One region of the Bacillus cereus group sp. BfR-BA-01316 genome, then DNA from elsewhere that is predicted to be linked to it. Evidence: riboswitches for the same ligand, from Rfam matches in the RefSeq annotation. Region 1 holds a riboswitch; each other region holds the start of a gene.

Region 1 (5,666 bases):
CTCTACTTCAAATAGAAAAGTATTTAATCCTTGTATACGCTGTTCTATATAATAACCGATTGCATATCCTACAATTCCTCCGATAAGAAGACTCGTACTCATAATAAACAAGCCAATTGGAACAGAAGCAATGGATTCTTTCCATAGTAAATCATAAACTTGTTGCTCGCTTTTCCATACATATACAATTGTACAAATAAGTGCGATACTTACAGAGGACAACATAGAATAACGAATATACATCCACGAAATATTCCTTTGTTTTTTCATTATACTTTCCTCACTTCCGTATCGCCTACGACAAGCGAAGAAATAATTTTAATACGACGAGGGGCTTCTTTATACTGTTCTGTTCTAAACGTAACATTACGGTTAAATCCTGTTTCTTCGTGTCCTGGCAGGAGCACTCGCCCAACAATAACAGAATGATTTAAAGACAATTCAATATCATATGGTACATATAAACGAATATTACCAATGACGCCCCGAATAACAATAACCGTTTCCCCCTCCGGAATCATAGCAGTTGTTAAATCAATCTCGACATCACAAGCGCCATATTGGACGTTAATATCCTCTAGTTCATAAATATGATCCATCATTCGTACATTACCTACAAACATATTTTTTATATACGGTTCTGTACGATATATTTGTTTTTCTTCATCTATATATCCCTTTTCTTTAATTTCAACTTTCATTGCTTTTTGCTGATGTCCTTGTTGAATAAGTTGATAACCAATTAAAGCTAAACAAGCAAACACAACAAGTACGAATGCTGCTGATGAAAATAAGAAGAATAAGAATACAATACCACCAACAAATAAAAATACATTCCCTCTTACATAACGGTTCTTCTTTCGATAATGTCTTCCAAACATAATCATAATAAATGCAAATATTAGACCACCTGGTTCAAAATGTCCAAGTAGCATATCAAGAAAAAGACCGAATCCAAATATGATGAGGAGCATCCCCATTAATTGTGTTTTTGAAAAGTGCTTCTTCATTTCAGCTCCCCCCTCTTTGTCACCTATACATAGAAGAAAAGGCATTGCTTTCCAACACCTTTTCTTCTATCACTATATCATAAGCCAGTTTTATTATATACTACAATTATTTTGTTACTTCTTTCGTTAACGATACTTCATTTTTCTCTTTCATTTCACGCTCTAGTTTTGCAATTTTCATATCAAATGTATCACGCTCATGCTCTTCATTTATACGAAGCTCTATGTCACGAATGTGATCTTCAATTTCTTCGAATCGTAAGAACGGATTATTTTCATCCATTTTATGCATAGCAGTATTCATACGGCGGTTTGCATGCGCCATATTTTCACGTGCCATTAATTCCATACGCTTTGCGTTCATTTCTTTTAATTTATTTTTCATTTCTGAAAGACGACGCTCTAACTCATCAATTTGCTCTACAACACCAGCATACATTTCTTCTAAGCGAGTTACTTGCCCTTCATAATACGCTACTTCTTCTAATGCACGTTCATGCAATTGCAATTCGCCTGCTTCTTGTGCGATGATAGCTTGCTTTGATCTTTTATTAATGAAATAACGTGCTTGCTCAAGCTCACGAGCGAAGTTAGATTTTAATGTTTTATGACGCTGAATTAACTTCTCAATTTTTGTTATTTCACGCTCACTATCGCGTAAATATTGGTTTAACATAGCAATTGGATTTTTTCTTTCTTTCTCATCTAACACATTATGAAAATCAGCTAAAATTGCATCGCGTACACGTCCTAATAAAGATTGTTTCATTATAATCTTCCTCTCTTCTACTTTATAATTTGATTTATTTTATATTAGTTTTTCATTAACTTGTTCCACTCATCTTCAAAGTTGCTATATGGTTTAGAACTTTCTGGAGCAGAATCAACAACTACATTTTTTCCTTTTTTCCACTCACGGTATCCGTAGTATAAAACTACTAATGCTGCGATACCGATTAATGCTGGGGAATGAGAAAGTGCAATGGACAAGCCGATCAAACCAACAATACCCCAAGCTAACTTTCCAAAAAATGATTTAGCTCGCACAAATGATTTATAGCTCCAGTACACAACTCCTGCTCCGATTGCGAATCCTATAATACCAGCAAGACTACCAAGAGCAATTAAAGCCAAAATACCGGCCGCGATAAACGCTAGAAATTGTTTCATCTTGTGCTTGCCTCCCTTCGATTTGATACTCTTATCTTAACTATTTTTTCATTTTTTCATAACGAGCTTAAGAACTGTTTTCAACTCAGACTTAAGACTGAGTTGAATTCAGCCTCTCTCAAAACGAACATGTATTCGATGTGTATAGATACAGAAAAATTCTTATTCAATAACGGGTGATAATCTCAACTTGCGCGTCCAAAAAATTAGCAATACGTACAAACGTTTATTAAATTACATTAAAAATATTATTAAGAAAATTATGTTAAAATACATCAGAAGGCTATATTTAAATTAAAGGGGATATATCATGAATTTACACATTACGAAAGAAATCAATACCACCGCTAAAAACTATATAAACAATCAGCTTTATGAATATAATTTAAAGCACTTTCCATCTGATTTAAGAGACAGATACTTAGAGATTCATTTATTTCTTAAAGATGAAAATAGTAAGATACGCGGGGGAATATTAGGTGAAGTCTGTTGGAATTGGTTAGAGATTCACTCTTTTATCATCGATGAAGATATACGTGCATTAGGGTATGGAACTAAACTGTTATTAGAAGTAGAAAAAATTGCTTTAGAAAGAAATTGTGATTTTATAAAAGTTGACACTTTAAGCTTTCAAGCATTAGATTTCTATAAAAAATACGGTTATAAAGAGTATGGTATCCTCGATAACGTAGGAAGAGATTATAAGCACTACTATTTGAAAAAGGATTTATAAATAATAAAAAACGCTCAGAGAATGTTCTCCGAGCGTTTTCAACTGCTAATAATAAATGTCTCTTTATTTTATGCAGTTTTATGATACTCTTTTTTTTCCGCCACTTTAGAAAACCTCGGGAAACCAATTAATATAGAAATGATTCCACATACTCCAACTAAAATTGGATAAAATGCATATGGTAACAATTCGACCGGAGATAACGCAGCAAATCCTGCCGCTGTTAACATTTGAGCACCATATGGGATTAACCCTTGTATACAGCAAGAGAAAAGATCCAGTACACTCGCTGATTTACGGGGATCAATTTCATACTGATCCGCAATATTTTTCGCAAGCGGACCTGTAAAAATGATAGAGATTGTATTATTTGCTGTACACATATTCGTCATACTCACTAAGCCAGCAATACCAAACTCCGCTCCTTTTTTCGAACGAATATTACGTGTTAAAAGATTCATTAAATATTGAATGCCGCCATTATACTGGATAAGTTCAACCATACCACCGATTAAAATGGCAAGTAACACTAACTCCATCATACCGCCCATTCCAGTCGTTACACTTTTAAAGAAACTCTCTAACGTATAACTTCCATCTATAAGACCGATAACACCAGATAGTACAGTTCCACCAGTTAATACAATGAGTACATTCCAGCCAAGTAGCGCCGTAACAAGTACACCTGCATATGGTAAAATCTTCACCCAATCAAACGTATGAGCTTTAATTTCTGTATCATTTCCTAAAGTAATCATTACTAATAGTACAATTGTAATGACTGCAGCTGGCAATACAATTAAAAAATTCGTTTTAAACTTATCTTTCATTTCTGTTCCTTGCGAACGAACAGCAGCAATTGTCGTATCAGAAATAAATGATAAATTATCGCCAAACATCGCTCCGCCCACAACAGTAGCCATCGTAAGCGCAATTGAGATATCAGTTTGCCCACTAATACCTACAGCAATCGGTGCTAATGCAGCAATTGTTCCCATTGAAGTTCCCATCGCTAATGAAATAAATGCCCCTATAACAAAAATTCCAGCAACGATAAATCCTTGGGGTAAAATAGATAACGCTAAGTTAACAGTGGAATCGACTCCGCCCATCCCTTTTGCTGTTTCAGAAAACGCCCCTGCAAGTACAAAAATCAGAACCATGATCATAATATCAGGGTTTCCTGCACCTTTAGCAAATCGTTCTACTTTCACATTAAAGCTTTCTTTACGATTCATCACTAAAGCGATTCCTACAGCAATTGAAATCGCTACAAGTATCGGCAATTTATAGAAATCACCTGTAATAATCCCAGAACCAATAAATAGCGCCAAAAATATTCCAAGTGGTAATAAAGCTAAACCATTTCCTCTCGTTTCTTTCAAAGTATCATCTCTCCCTAGTTTTCAACCTTTTCTAATAAACAACAAAAGACCTCTTCCAATGAGAAGAGGTCTTATACATCTATAAGAAACGCTCTTCTCATCTTTCAAGCACATGCTTGCTGGATTTGGCACAGCACTCTGAAATCGAGTCCGCTGCCGAGGCATCGTAGGGCCAGTCCCTCCGCCTCTCTTTATAAGAAGGTTTCATATTTAATTTTTAATAATAATTTCTTTCCTAACTTTACTCGCTTACAAAACAAAAGTCAATTATTTTTTGTATAGTTTTTTTGGTAATTATACAAAAAGGTGAATAAACCAATCATTTTAACTTTTTAATTTCTTTATCCAATATTGAGATCCAATAAAATTTTCTATTTTTTATAGTCGCTATAATCCATTTTGTTGTATTCCATGCTAACTCATATTCTTCCTTTGTAACATCACCAATTTTATAAGCATCCTCTAACTCGTCTTCATCCAATACATAGATTTCACCGTTCGGTAACAATACTACATCTAAGTATAAATCATCAAAATAAGGTAAACCACGATCGTCTATTTTAAATTCTTTCGTCACATCGATATAATATTGCACTAATTGTTTTTGATTGTCTAACATAGCTGTAATTGCAAAGTTTTTCCCGTTTATAAAATATTGCATCCATGTATACCCATCACCTGCAATGCAAAGCTCTTTACTATTGTATTCTTTATAACTAGGCTCTCTCACCTTTTTTATATCCAATATTCCTAACATACCTGCTTCAGCTTGTTTTACTGTGTATGTCTTCTCTAGTAATCGCTTCCACGTAGAACCATCACCGTACTTACGTTTCATAACTTTCTCTCCTCTTCTACATACAGAAAAGCTCTCACATAATATGTGAGAGCTTTTCAAATCATAATTAAGCCGCTTGACCCTTTTCAGATATCTCTTTTAAATAGGCTTGTCCTTTTTCAGCGTCATATTGACCTTCCCACTTAGACATAACTACAGCCGCTAAAGAGTTACCTACAACGTTAACTGCTGTACGAGCCATATCTAGAATACGGTCAATACCTGCGATAAACGCTAAGCCTTCTGCCGGGATACCTACTGTACCAAGTGTTGCTAATAATACAACGAATGATACGCCTGGTACACCCGCGATACCTTTTGATGTAACCATTAATACAAGTAATAATGTAATTTGTTCTGTAATGGATAATTCAATACCGTACATTTGTGCTAAGAAAATTGCCGCAATTGCTTGATATAAAGTTGATCCATCTAAGTTAAATGAATAACCTGTCGGAATAACGAAAGATGTAATTGCTTTCGGACAACCGAATTTCTCCATTTTCTCCATAATTTTCGGTAAAACTGTT
Region 2 (5,666 bases), on a different contig from region 1:
ATATGTATTCCAAACTGCCAATTCATTGTATAAATAAGCGTAAGACTGAGTGTGATTCCCCCTCTCCAAATGCGGATAGGAAAATACTCAGTAATTCCCATAAACATAATTAACAACAAAAGCAGTATAAGATGAGAAGGCATTTCACTTAAAAATAAGGAAATGATAACAGCAATTAAACCAAGAAAAGAGATAGAATAAATATAAAAACTAGCTACTTGCTCTCTCATAGAAGTAAAATCTATCTTTTTCAAAACGATCCCTCCCTCAAAAAATTTATCCCGCTATTTGCGGGCAGTAAGACTCCCACCTCAAAATTCAGCTGGAGCAAAGAAGTTAGGTGGGAGCCCTGCTGCCCGTAAACGCCCGATTGGTGAAGGCTAATAATCAGTAGGGGATGAACAAAACCCCCACTGATTATAGTTTCACTTAATTATCATCATTATCTACTAAAAAACCGGCACTGGCAAAATGAGAAGGTTCCCATTAGCCAATCACCGGCTGTGCACTGTCCCTTAGAAGGGGTGACACAATATTAGTATAAAACAGGCCTCTCCATTCCGCCACCCATCAAATGTTATAATTGTAAATATATTCTATGTCTATCGTATAGAACTAAAGATGTACATGAATCAATTTCATAATTGTTTTTTACCAGTAGAAGATAATACTTTGAATCCAAGTTATTCATATATTTTCAGCAATTCACTCTCCATTATATATTTCCTTCTTCCCCATTCATTTTTTATTCTGTAATTGGCTATATTCTTCTTTTGTATTCACATTAAGAAATAACCCATTCGACAGCTGTGTTTCTTCTGCCGTAACATACTGAGTATTACAATGAGATAATAGCCCCTGCATACTTCTCTTATCTTCTTTTAATAACTTCTCTATTTTTTCTTTTGCTCGGTGATGATACAATGCTAAAAGTGGTTGTTTCCGCCCCTCCACCAATGGAACAATTGCTTCATACGCTTCATCTACTCGTTCTATAAATGTCATCGCCCACTCTTTCGAAACATTTGGTGTGTCGCACGGTGCAACGATATACCAATCTGCATCTACGAATTCCATGCCTGTTAACAAACCAGCAAGCGGACCGTTTCCTTTATACAGCGCAATATCTTCTACAACTGGTACATGCAGTATATGCGAGAGATTATTAGTAATCGCTGGATGGCTGATTACAACAATTTCTGTAACAACTTCTTTCAATGCCTCTATACTATGCTCAATAAATGTTTTCCCGCGCCAAGTTGCTAATGCTTTCGGCTCTCCAAAACGACTAGACTGTCCGCCAGCTAATACAATTCCTGCAATTTTCATTGGCGATGCAGCTCGAATGTAATATGACCTAATTCCGGTAAAATTAATTTATTCATCGCAAGACGAACTGCTCCGCTAGACCCTGGCATCGAGAAGACTACTTTGCGTCCAATTGTACCGCCGATTGCTCTACTTAACATCGCACTACTTCCGATATCTTCTAAGTAACTAATCATGCGGAACAATTCACCAAATCCAACAATTTCTTTATCTAATAACGCCGACACTGCCTCTATTGTTACATCACGTTTCGTAATACCAGTTCCGCCATTCGTTAACACGACATCCACATCTTCCTTATGATAACCAGCTAACACAGCCTGCTGAATACTTTCTTTATCATCTTTTACAATTTCATAAGCAGTCACTGTATGCCCTGCTTCTTTTAACAATTCATGTAGTAGTTGACCACTCTTGTCCGTCTCTTTCGTACGTGTATCAGAGATCGTAACGATTTTACAACGCACTTCTTTTGGAGCTTGTTTTTTATGTTCGATTACGCTCATTTTTTATCTTTCCTTTCTTACAGACTTTTCTTCATTTTATCATACATACCTTTACACAATTTTGTATGAAGCTAATGATACGTCATGATACGATATAAGTATGCACGCCCATAAAAAGGGAAAAAGATTATACTGTCTATTCCATGTCTTATACTTCTTTCACATAATTAGCTACTATTTAACTCTCCTTATATTTTCTACATAATAGATTTTATTTTAAAACTTGCATTACAAAATAATTCGGAGGTCCACACACTATGGAATTTTACAAAAAATTAACACCGACATTCATCCTCTTATTTGTCCCGCTATTTGCGGGCAGTAAAACTCCCACCTCAAAATTCGGCTGGAGCAAAGAAGTTAGGCGGGAGTCGGGCTACCCGTAAACGCCCGATTGGTGAGGGCTAATAATCAGTGGGGGATGCCCCCCCACTGATTAAAGTTTCACTTTATCGCTTCAATCACTGTCGGTTTTTCCTTAAAAGGCGCAATCCCATACGCTACATTAATAAGCATTATATTCGCAACGCTCTTTTTACTGTGCAGTGCATTTTGTGCAGGAAAAGCACGTCAACTGAAAGGGTGATTTCACATGTTCCAAAAGAAGCCGATAATTTGCAAATCATGTAAAAAGGAAATACAAACGTATGAAAAAGCGTGGATTCATATGCCATTTCCGGCGAGCGGTATGACAAATATGAAAAAGTATATTGAGCTAGATGGCGAAGTGTATTGTAGTTCATGCATTCAAATCGTAAATAAAACCAAATAAAAAAAGCTTTGCGCTCACTGCGCAAAGCTTTTTTTCATATATTATAGACCAGCTTGCTCTTTTAAAGTAGCTGCTTTGTCTGTACGTTCCCATGCAAGATCTACATCAGTACGTCCGAAGTGGCCGTAAGCTGCTGTTTGTTTGTAAATTGGGCGACGTAAGTCTAGCATTTTAATAATACCAGCTGGGCGAAGATCGAAGTTGTTACGAACTAGTTCTACTAATACGTCTTCAGATACTTTACCAGTGCCTAATGTATCAACTGAAATTGATACTGGTTGCGCTACGCCGATTGCGTATGCAAGTTGTACTTCTGCTTTGTCAGCAAGACCGGCTGCTACGATGTTTTTCGCAACATAACGAGCTGCATATGCTGCAGAACGGTCAACTTTCGTTGCATCTTTACCAGAGAATGCACCACCGCCATGGCGAGCATATCCACCGTAAGTATCAACGATGATTTTACGTCCTGTTAAACCAGCATCACCTTGTGGTCCACCAATTACGAAGCGGCCAGTTGGGTTAATGAAGAATTTCGTTTCTCCATCCATTAATTCTGCTGGAACTACAGCTTTAATTACGTGCTCTTTTAAATCGCGATCGATTTCTTCCCACGTAACATCTGGATGATGCTGTGTAGAAATTACAATTGTATCCACACGTACAGGTTTACCATTTTCATCATACTCAACTGTAACTTGCGTTTTTCCATCCGGACGTAAGTATGATAATGTGTCATCTTTACGTACTTCAGTTAAACGGCGAGCTAATTTGTGAGCAAGCGAGATTGGAAGTGGCATTAATTCTTGTGTTTCATTACATGCGAACCCAAACATTAAACCTTGGTCTCCCGCACCAATTGCCTCAATCTCAGCGTCAGTCATTTGACCTTCGCGTGCTTCTAGTGCTTGGTCAACACCCATAGCGATGTCAGCAGATTGCTCATCGATAGATGTTAAAACTGCACAAGTTTCTGCATCGAATCCGTATTTTGCGCGTGTGTAACCAATGCCTTGAATTGTTTCACGAACGATTTTTGGAATATCTACGTAAGTAGAAGTCGTAATTTCCCCCGCTACCAATACTAAACCAGTTGTTACAGTTGTTTCACAAGCTACACGTGCATTTGCGTCCTTTGCTAAGATCGCATCTAAAATTGAATCAGAAATTTGGTCACAAATTTTATCTGGATGTCCTTCAGTTACAGACTCAGATGTGAACAGATGACGTTTTTTTGTCATGTGGTAAACCTCCCTACAGTAATTGTATATATTGTACGGAACTCATCCTTAATTTGCCACAAACTGCGACATACATTTATTCTCCCACACAAGCATACAGAAAAACCTTTCCTACTTAACATAGAGGAAAGGTTTAATTTGCTACTTGCATACTGCTTTTTGCCCTTTGCTCTTATCGTTCGAGACCATTAGCCTCGCACAGGTTTTAGCACCTATTCACCTGTATTTACCACTACAAGTGAGGTTGCTGGGCTTCATCGGGCCTGTCCCTCCGCCAGCTCGGGATAAGAGAGTATCCGTCCCAACCTATACTAAAGAAATGATATTCATTTGTCAATTAATATTCACATTTTCCTGAAAGTTTTTCTCAATACGCATAGAATGAAATATTAATAAGGAAATGATACATTCACACAAACAAAAATAAATAAATAGTATACATTATTTATATAATTGTGTTATACTCTTGATGGGGATTACGAGAAATATTTCATTAAATGAAAAGGATGGTATATAAATATGAGTACTGTGAATGTCCAAATTGGTTTACATGAATTATTGAACGGAAGCAATGCACAGATTCAATTAAGTGTTCCGCAATTAGTGGAAAAAGTATTAATGCGAAACGAAGGAAAATTAACTTCTACTGGTGCCGTTTCTGCTTCAACAGGAAAATACACAGGACGTTCTCCTAAAGATAAATTTATTGTGAAGGAAGCATCGGTTGCTGACAAAATTGCTTGGGGAGCCGTGAACCAACCGATCTCTGAAGAACATTTTAATAAATTATATACAAAAGTTTTAGAATACTTAAAAGAAAAAGAAGAGTTATTCATCTTCAAAGGATTTGCTGGCGCTGATCGCAACTATCGCCTACCAATTCAAGTTGTTAACGAATATGCATGGCATAATTTGTTCGTACATCAATTATTTATTCGTCCAACTGAAGAAGAATTAACAACTCACGAATCAGAATTCACAATTGTTTCTGCACCAAACTTCAAAGCAGATCCAGCAATTGACGGTACAAATTCTGAAGCGTTCATTATGGTTTCATTCGAAAAACGTATCGTACTAATCGGTGGTACAGAATACGCTGGAGAAATGAAAAAATCAATCTTCTCTATTATGAACTTCTTACTACCTGAACAAGACATTCTTTCTATGCACTGCTCTTCAAACGTAGGCGAAGAAGGCGACGTAGCACTATTCTTCGGTTTATCTGGAACAGGCAAAACAACATTATCTGCTGATCCAAACCGTAAATTAATCGGTGACGATGAGCACGGTTGGTCTGATAACGGTGTATTCAATATTGAAGGCGGTTGCTATGCTAAATGTGTAAATCTTTCTCATGAGAAAGAACCACAAATCTTCGATGCAATCAAATTTGGTTCAGTTTTAGAAAACGTTGTCATTGATGGTCAAACACGCATCGCTGACTATAACGATACTACTTTAACAGAAAATACACGTGCCGCATACCCTATGCATGCGATTGACAATATCGTACTGCCAAGTGTTGCAGGACATCCAAATACAATTATTTTCTTAACTGCTGATGCATCTGGCGTATTGCCTCCAATCAGTAAGCTATCAAAAGAGCAAGCTATGTACCATTTCTTAAGCGGTTACACTAGTAAACTAGCAGGAACTGAGCGCGGTGTTACATCTCCGCAAGCTACATTCTCTACTTGCTTCGGTTCACCATTCTTACCGCTTGATGCATCTCGTTATGCTGAAATGCTTGGTGAGAAAATCGAGAAGCATGATGCAAAAGTATTCTTAGTAAACACTGGCTGGACTGGTGGCGAATAT
Region 3 (5,666 bases), on a different contig from region 1:
AACAATTCGCAAATCATCTATATACTCTGCAAAACCATCTATCGGTACAAAGTACTCTTGTAAAACTTCGGTCAAGTTTGGATTATCGTATTCCATAAAAGCACTATCAGATCTCATTACATTATTTCGAGTTTCGTACTTACCATCTGTACGTTCAAAATAACTTCTTTGTATATCCCAAAATACGCCCTTTCCCCAGTCACTATAACGTGATAACCCGAGCAAAAATTTCGGCGCAGCTATAATATTTTCTTCTTTTAATTTGCTGTACTCTTTCAACTTCTGTTGATCTTCTGCCAGTACATAATCTGTCACATACATTTCTTTTAAAAATGAATTTGGGGCAACAGAAATACGTGCTAAATGCATACGTATATTCTCGTCTCTTCGCACTTTATTCTTAAAGTATGAAGAGTATTCTTTATAATCTAGTACCTTCGTATGCGTTTCATACAATTCATCGTTTGTTAACTGTAGCGTCACATCTAAAATCACACCAAACAATCCATATCCCCCAATTACATACGGAAACAAGTCAGCATTTTCTTCTCTACTTACATCACGTACTATACCATCTGCCATTAATAATCTGAACGACTCTACTGTATCAATCAATGCTTCATGACGAATATCACGCCCATGTACATTTACACTTAATGAACCACCAACAGTAAAAATATTTTGAGATTGCATCACTTGAACTGCAAGACCATACGGATTGATTTTCTTTTGAATGTCATTCCATGTGACACCGCTTTGCACCCTAATCCTCTTCTTCTCCGGATCGAATTCTAATATTTCATTATACCCTTTCATATCAAGCATCGTACCGTTCGGATAATACGTCTGCCCGCCTTGGCTATGTTGCATACCTGCAATGGAAATCTTCTCTCCAGAAACAGTTGCATCTTGCACTAACTTTTTTAATGAACTTTCATCCTCAGCATTTTCAACACGTTTAATTTTCGTTGGAAGCAACTTCCCTACATCACTCATAATAGGATGATCCAGTTGCTCTTTGTATGTATATATAGATGTCGTGAGCAACACTGTATACGCTACAATTACAACCGCTATTTTTCTTTTTTTCAAATGGCACTCTCCTCGTTTGAAATTCTAATCTCACTAGTACTTCTCTCTATTCTTATTGTACCTACTTTCTTAAAAGGAAAATACTACACTCTAAAAAAGAACTATCTTTCTTTTACTTATTATGAAGTGAAACCATAAGCATGATTAAAAAAACATTTAAATATGATGTAGAGGAAAATAACTTAATTCAGGAGGTTGCTATGAAAGCAATTATTTGCACAAAATACGGGCCACCTAACGTTCTCAAGCTTCAAGACGTAAAGAAACCTACTCCTAAAAAGAATGAAGTATTAGTTAAGATTCACGCAACAAGTGTAACAACTGGCGATTGTAGAATGCGAAGCTTTAACTAGTCCACTTTTATTTTGGATTCCTATGCGACTTGTATTAGGGCTTAGAAAACCGAGAAAACCTATACTTGGAGTAGAATTAGCTGGAGAGGTTGAAGAAATAGGAACAGATGTGACTCAATTCAAAAAGGGAGATCACATCTTTGCATTAACAGGACTTAACGTTGGTGGTTATGCTGAATACACATGTGTACATGAAAGCGGATTGATAGCATTAAAACCTACCAATGTGACGTATGAGGAAGCTGCAGTTATTCCTTTCGGCGGAACTTCAGCATTACATTTTTTGAGAAAAGGACACATAAAAAAAGGACAGCAAGTACTTATATATGGCGCCTCCGGATCAGTAGGTACCGCCGCTGTGCAACTTGCTATATATTTCGGCGCGACTGTTACAGCTGTTTGTAGTAATTCAAATTTTGAGCTAGTAAAATCTTTAGGGGCTGATAACGCAATTGATTATACGAAAGAAGATTTTACTGAACGAGGCGAGTGCTACGATATAATATTTGATGCAGTTGGAAAGTATAAAAAATCCCTTTGTGAAAAAGCATTAACGCCTAATGGAAAATACGTATCTGTTAATGGAACAATGGCAAAGGTCAGTAAAGACGATATGAGCCTATTAAAACAACTAGCTGAAACAGAAAAGCTAAAACCTGTTATTGATAGAACTTACCGATTGGAAGAAGTTTCAGAAGCTCATACGTATGTAGAGATGGGACATAAGAAAGGCAATGTTTCGATTACCTTAAAATAAAATATATTCAGAAAATAATATTGACAATTCTTTTTGTAAGATTTACTATTAGTACCATATTTAAAAACTAAATACACATACTCTTATCAAGAGTGGCGGAGGGACTGGCCCGATGATGCCCGGCAACCGAGCTTATAACGTATAAGCTAAGGTGCTAATTCCTGCAGAACGATTTTCGTTTTGGAAGATAAGAGAGGAACCTATTTCGTCTATTCGGCACCTCTCTTATTTTTGAGAGGTGCTTTTTATTTTAGAACGCATATTAAGGAGGAATTATAAATGAAAAAGGTATTATTAAGTATTGTAAGTGGAGCTGTATTATTGTTAGGCGCATGTGGTGCTAATTCTGATAAAGAGGTAAAAGCATTAGATGAGAAAAAGATTACCGTTGGTGTAACAGGCGGACCGCATGAACAAATTTTTGAAAAGGTGAAAGAAGTTGCAGCAAAAGATGGCCTCCAAATCGATGTAAAGATATTTAATGATTATGTAGCACCAAACGTATCTTTAGATGAAAAAAGCCTCGATGTAAATAGCTACCAAACTAAATCTTATTTAGACGTATTTAAAGCTGAACGTAATATGAAATTAACTGAAGTATTTTCCACAGTAACATTCCCTATGGGTATATACTCTAAAAACTTAAAAGATGTAAAAGAATTAAAAGAGGGCGACGCAATTGCTGTCCCAAATGACCCAACAAATGAGCTGCGTGCTTTAAAGCTATTTGAAAAAGCAGGGGTTTTAAAAATCGATCCAAAAGCTACAGAAAAAGCGACTGCAAAAGATGTAATTGAAAATCCAAAAAATTTAAAAATTATTGAATTAGAGGCATCTCAATTACCAACGCAGCTAAGTGAAGTAAAGGCGGCTGCGATTAATACAAACTTTGCATTAGGTGCAAAATTAAGTCCCGCAAAAGATTCTATTTTCCGCGAGGGAAAAGATTCACCCTATGTGAACTGGGTCGTTGTTCGTACTGAAAATAAAGATGATGCTGTTGTAAATAAATTAAAGAAAGCTTATCAATCTAAAGAAGTAAAAGATTTCATTGAGAAAAAATTCGATGGTTCTGTTTTACCGTCTTGGTAGGAGCTGACTATAATGATTGAATTGAAAAATATTTCCAAAGTATTCTCAACAAAAAAAGGGAATGTTGAGGCTCTTAAACCAACTTCCCTTAAAGTAAAGAAGAGCGAAGTATTTGGAATCATCGGATATAGCGGCGCTGGTAAAAGTACATTAATTCGCTGTGTAAATTTATTAGAAAAACCAACGACAGGAAATATCATTGTAAACGATCAAGATTTAACAACCTTATCGACGAAAGAACTCGCAAAAGCGAGACAAAAAATCGGCATGATTTTTCAAGGATTCAATTTACTTAAAACCGTTACCGTTTATGAAAACATCGCACTACCCTTACGTCTATCTGGTCTTCCAAAAAATGAAATTGAAAAAAGGGTAGAAAAGTATTTACGCATTGTTGATCTCTTTAATAAAAAAGATGCCTATCCAAGTGAATTATCTGGTGGTCAAAAACAACGTGTAGCGATCGCCCGCGCACTATCTCATGAGCCTGAAGTTTTATTAAGTGATGAAGCAACAAGCGCATTAGATCCGGAAACGACCGATTCTATTCTTGATTTATTATTAAAGATCAACGAAGAAATCGGAATTACGATTTTGCTAATTACACACGAAATGAATGTCATCCAGCGTATATGTGACCAAGTTGCTGTAATGGAACATGGATCTGTCGTTGAAAGTGGAACCGTAAAAGATATTTTCACAAATCCACAACATGTAACAACGAAGAAATTTGTAAATAGCGCATTTGCAGCTAAAATTCCAGAAGAGGTACAGAAAGAGCTACAAAGTACTGGAGAAATCGTAACACTTTCATTTATTGGAACCTCTTCAGGAGAACCCGCGTTAGCTGTTGCTACAAAACGTTTCCACGTATATCCTAATATTTTATCAGGCAATATTACGCAGTTAAAACATGAGGCATATGGGAAACTGGTCGTTCATATGCAAGGTGAAAAAAGTGAAGTACACCGTGCCTTATCATTTTTGCAAGAACAAGGGATCATCGTAGAAGGAGGTAGAACAGATTATGGGAAACAAGTCCTTTTTGGATGAGTGGGGTAACGTAATATGGGAAGCAACAATTCAAACCTTTCAAATGACATCTATTTCACTACTTATCTCTATTCTAATTGCGTTACCACTCGGTGTAACACTCGCTTTAACAAGACCTGGTGGCCAACTAGAGAATAAAATCGTATATCCGATTCTTAATACAATTATTAATGTCATTCGCTCTCTGCCATTTATCATTCTATTATTCTTTATTTTACCTTTTACAAAATTTCTAATGGGGACATCTATTGGTGTGCAAGGTGTTATCGTACCACTTGTCGTATTCACAGCTCCCTATATTGCTCGTTTAATGGAAACGGCTTTACTAGAAGTGGACCGTGGTGTTATTGAAGCATATCAAGCAATGGGAATTTCTACTTTAAAAATCATTTGGCACGTCATGGTTAAAGAAGCTCGTCCATCTCTCGTACTCGGATTAACAATCGCAACGATCGGCTTAATCGGTGCAACAGCAATGGCTGGACTTGTAGGTGCTGGAGGCCTTGGTGATCTCGCATATCGATTCGGGCATTTACGCTACGAACCTGAAGTAATGTATGCAACAGTCTTTATTTTAATCATTCTCGTTCAAGGATTACAGTCATTAGGGAATGGTATAGCGCGAAGATTGAAGAAAGATTAAAAAGAAGGTATCTCACTGAAATGAGATACCTTCTTTTTATTTATAAATTTATCTCTTAAATCCACCTTCTGAATGAATAACTTGCCCTGTAATCCACTCGGCTTCTTCGCTCACTAAAAACTTAATAAGCCTTGCTGCATCCTTTGGTTCACCAATTCTGCCAAAAGGAAACATCGGTGTTAACCCGCGCTTTATCTCTTCAGTCATCCATCCCGTATTAGTTGGACCTGGATTAATCGCATTAACCGTTATCCCTAAATGAGCCACTTCTGCTGATAACGTACTAGTGAGAGCGTCAATAGCTCCCTTCGTTGTTGCATATGCTAGCTCTCCAGCCATAGGCCCTTTAAATTGCCCCGAAGTAATATTAACGATTCTACCACTGGATTTCATCTTGAATCCACGTGCAAACTCACTACTTAACAATGTAGTCCCACGAACATTTACCATGTAATGCTTATCCAACTCTTCGGCAGTCAAATTAGAGAAATCATTATTCGTAGAATAAGCTGCATTATTAATTAATATATGAGGGTACCCTAATTGTTCAGTAACTGTATTTATAAGCTGCTTTGGTGCATCGTTCCGAGTTAAATCTAACTCCATACTTGATACTTTAACACCGCTTTGTATCAGCTCTTCTTTTAATTGTATTTGTTCATTTTGCTCAACGCCC

The links. Region 1 has a riboswitch for S-adenosylmethionine ahead of MR071_RS19145 (Na+/H+ antiporter NhaC family protein). Riboswitches for the same ligand answer to the same signal wherever they lie in the genome.
Region 2: another riboswitch for S-adenosylmethionine. It lies ahead of metK (methionine adenosyltransferase); the one in region 1 lies ahead of MR071_RS19145 (Na+/H+ antiporter NhaC family protein).
Region 3: another riboswitch for S-adenosylmethionine. It lies ahead of MR071_RS14645 (MetQ/NlpA family ABC transporter substrate-binding protein); the one in region 1 lies ahead of MR071_RS19145 (Na+/H+ antiporter NhaC family protein).

Annotation. Positions count from the first base shown of each region.
Region 1 covers NZ_JAKUGX010000028.1:39,709-45,374, reverse strand. The annotation lists gene MR071_RS19170 (sensor histidine kinase) at 1-270, opposite strand, end outside; gene liaF (cell wall-active antibiotics response protein LiaF) at 270-1,010, opposite strand; gene MR071_RS19160 (PspA/IM30 family protein) at 1,117-1,779, opposite strand; gene MR071_RS19155 (lmo0954 family membrane protein) at 1,824-2,180, opposite strand; gene MR071_RS19150 (GNAT family N-acetyltransferase) at 2,491-2,913, shown strand; gene MR071_RS19145 (Na+/H+ antiporter NhaC family protein) at 2,982-4,298, opposite strand; SAM riboswitch class I at 4,393-4,498, opposite strand; gene MR071_RS19140 (ribonuclease FAU-1 family protein) at 4,618-5,136, opposite strand; gene gltP (glutamate/aspartate:proton symporter GltP) at 5,204-5,666, opposite strand, start outside.
Region 2 covers NZ_JAKUGX010000009.1:29,051-34,716, forward strand. The annotation lists gene MR071_RS09645 (GAF domain-containing sensor histidine kinase) at 1-254, opposite strand, end outside; gene mobA (molybdenum cofactor guanylyltransferase) at 739-1,329, opposite strand; gene MR071_RS09655 (MogA/MoaB family molybdenum cofactor biosynthesis protein) at 1,326-1,835, opposite strand; gene MR071_RS09660 (hypothetical protein) at 2,428-2,607, shown strand; gene metK (methionine adenosyltransferase) at 2,649-3,848, opposite strand; SAM riboswitch class I at 4,018-4,139, opposite strand; gene pckA (phosphoenolpyruvate carboxykinase (ATP)) at 4,368-5,666, shown strand, end outside.
Region 3 covers NZ_JAKUGX010000017.1:72,174-77,839, forward strand. The annotation lists gene MR071_RS14635 (FAD-binding oxidoreductase) at 1-1,092, opposite strand, end outside; partial or broken gene MR071_RS14640 (NAD(P)-dependent alcohol dehydrogenase) at 1,293-2,202, shown strand; SAM riboswitch class I at 2,283-2,396, shown strand; gene MR071_RS14645 (MetQ/NlpA family ABC transporter substrate-binding protein) at 2,482-3,294, shown strand; gene MR071_RS14650 (methionine ABC transporter ATP-binding protein) at 3,307-4,347, shown strand; gene MR071_RS14655 (methionine ABC transporter permease) at 4,322-4,990, shown strand; gene MR071_RS14660 (SDR family oxidoreductase) at 5,039-5,666, opposite strand, start outside.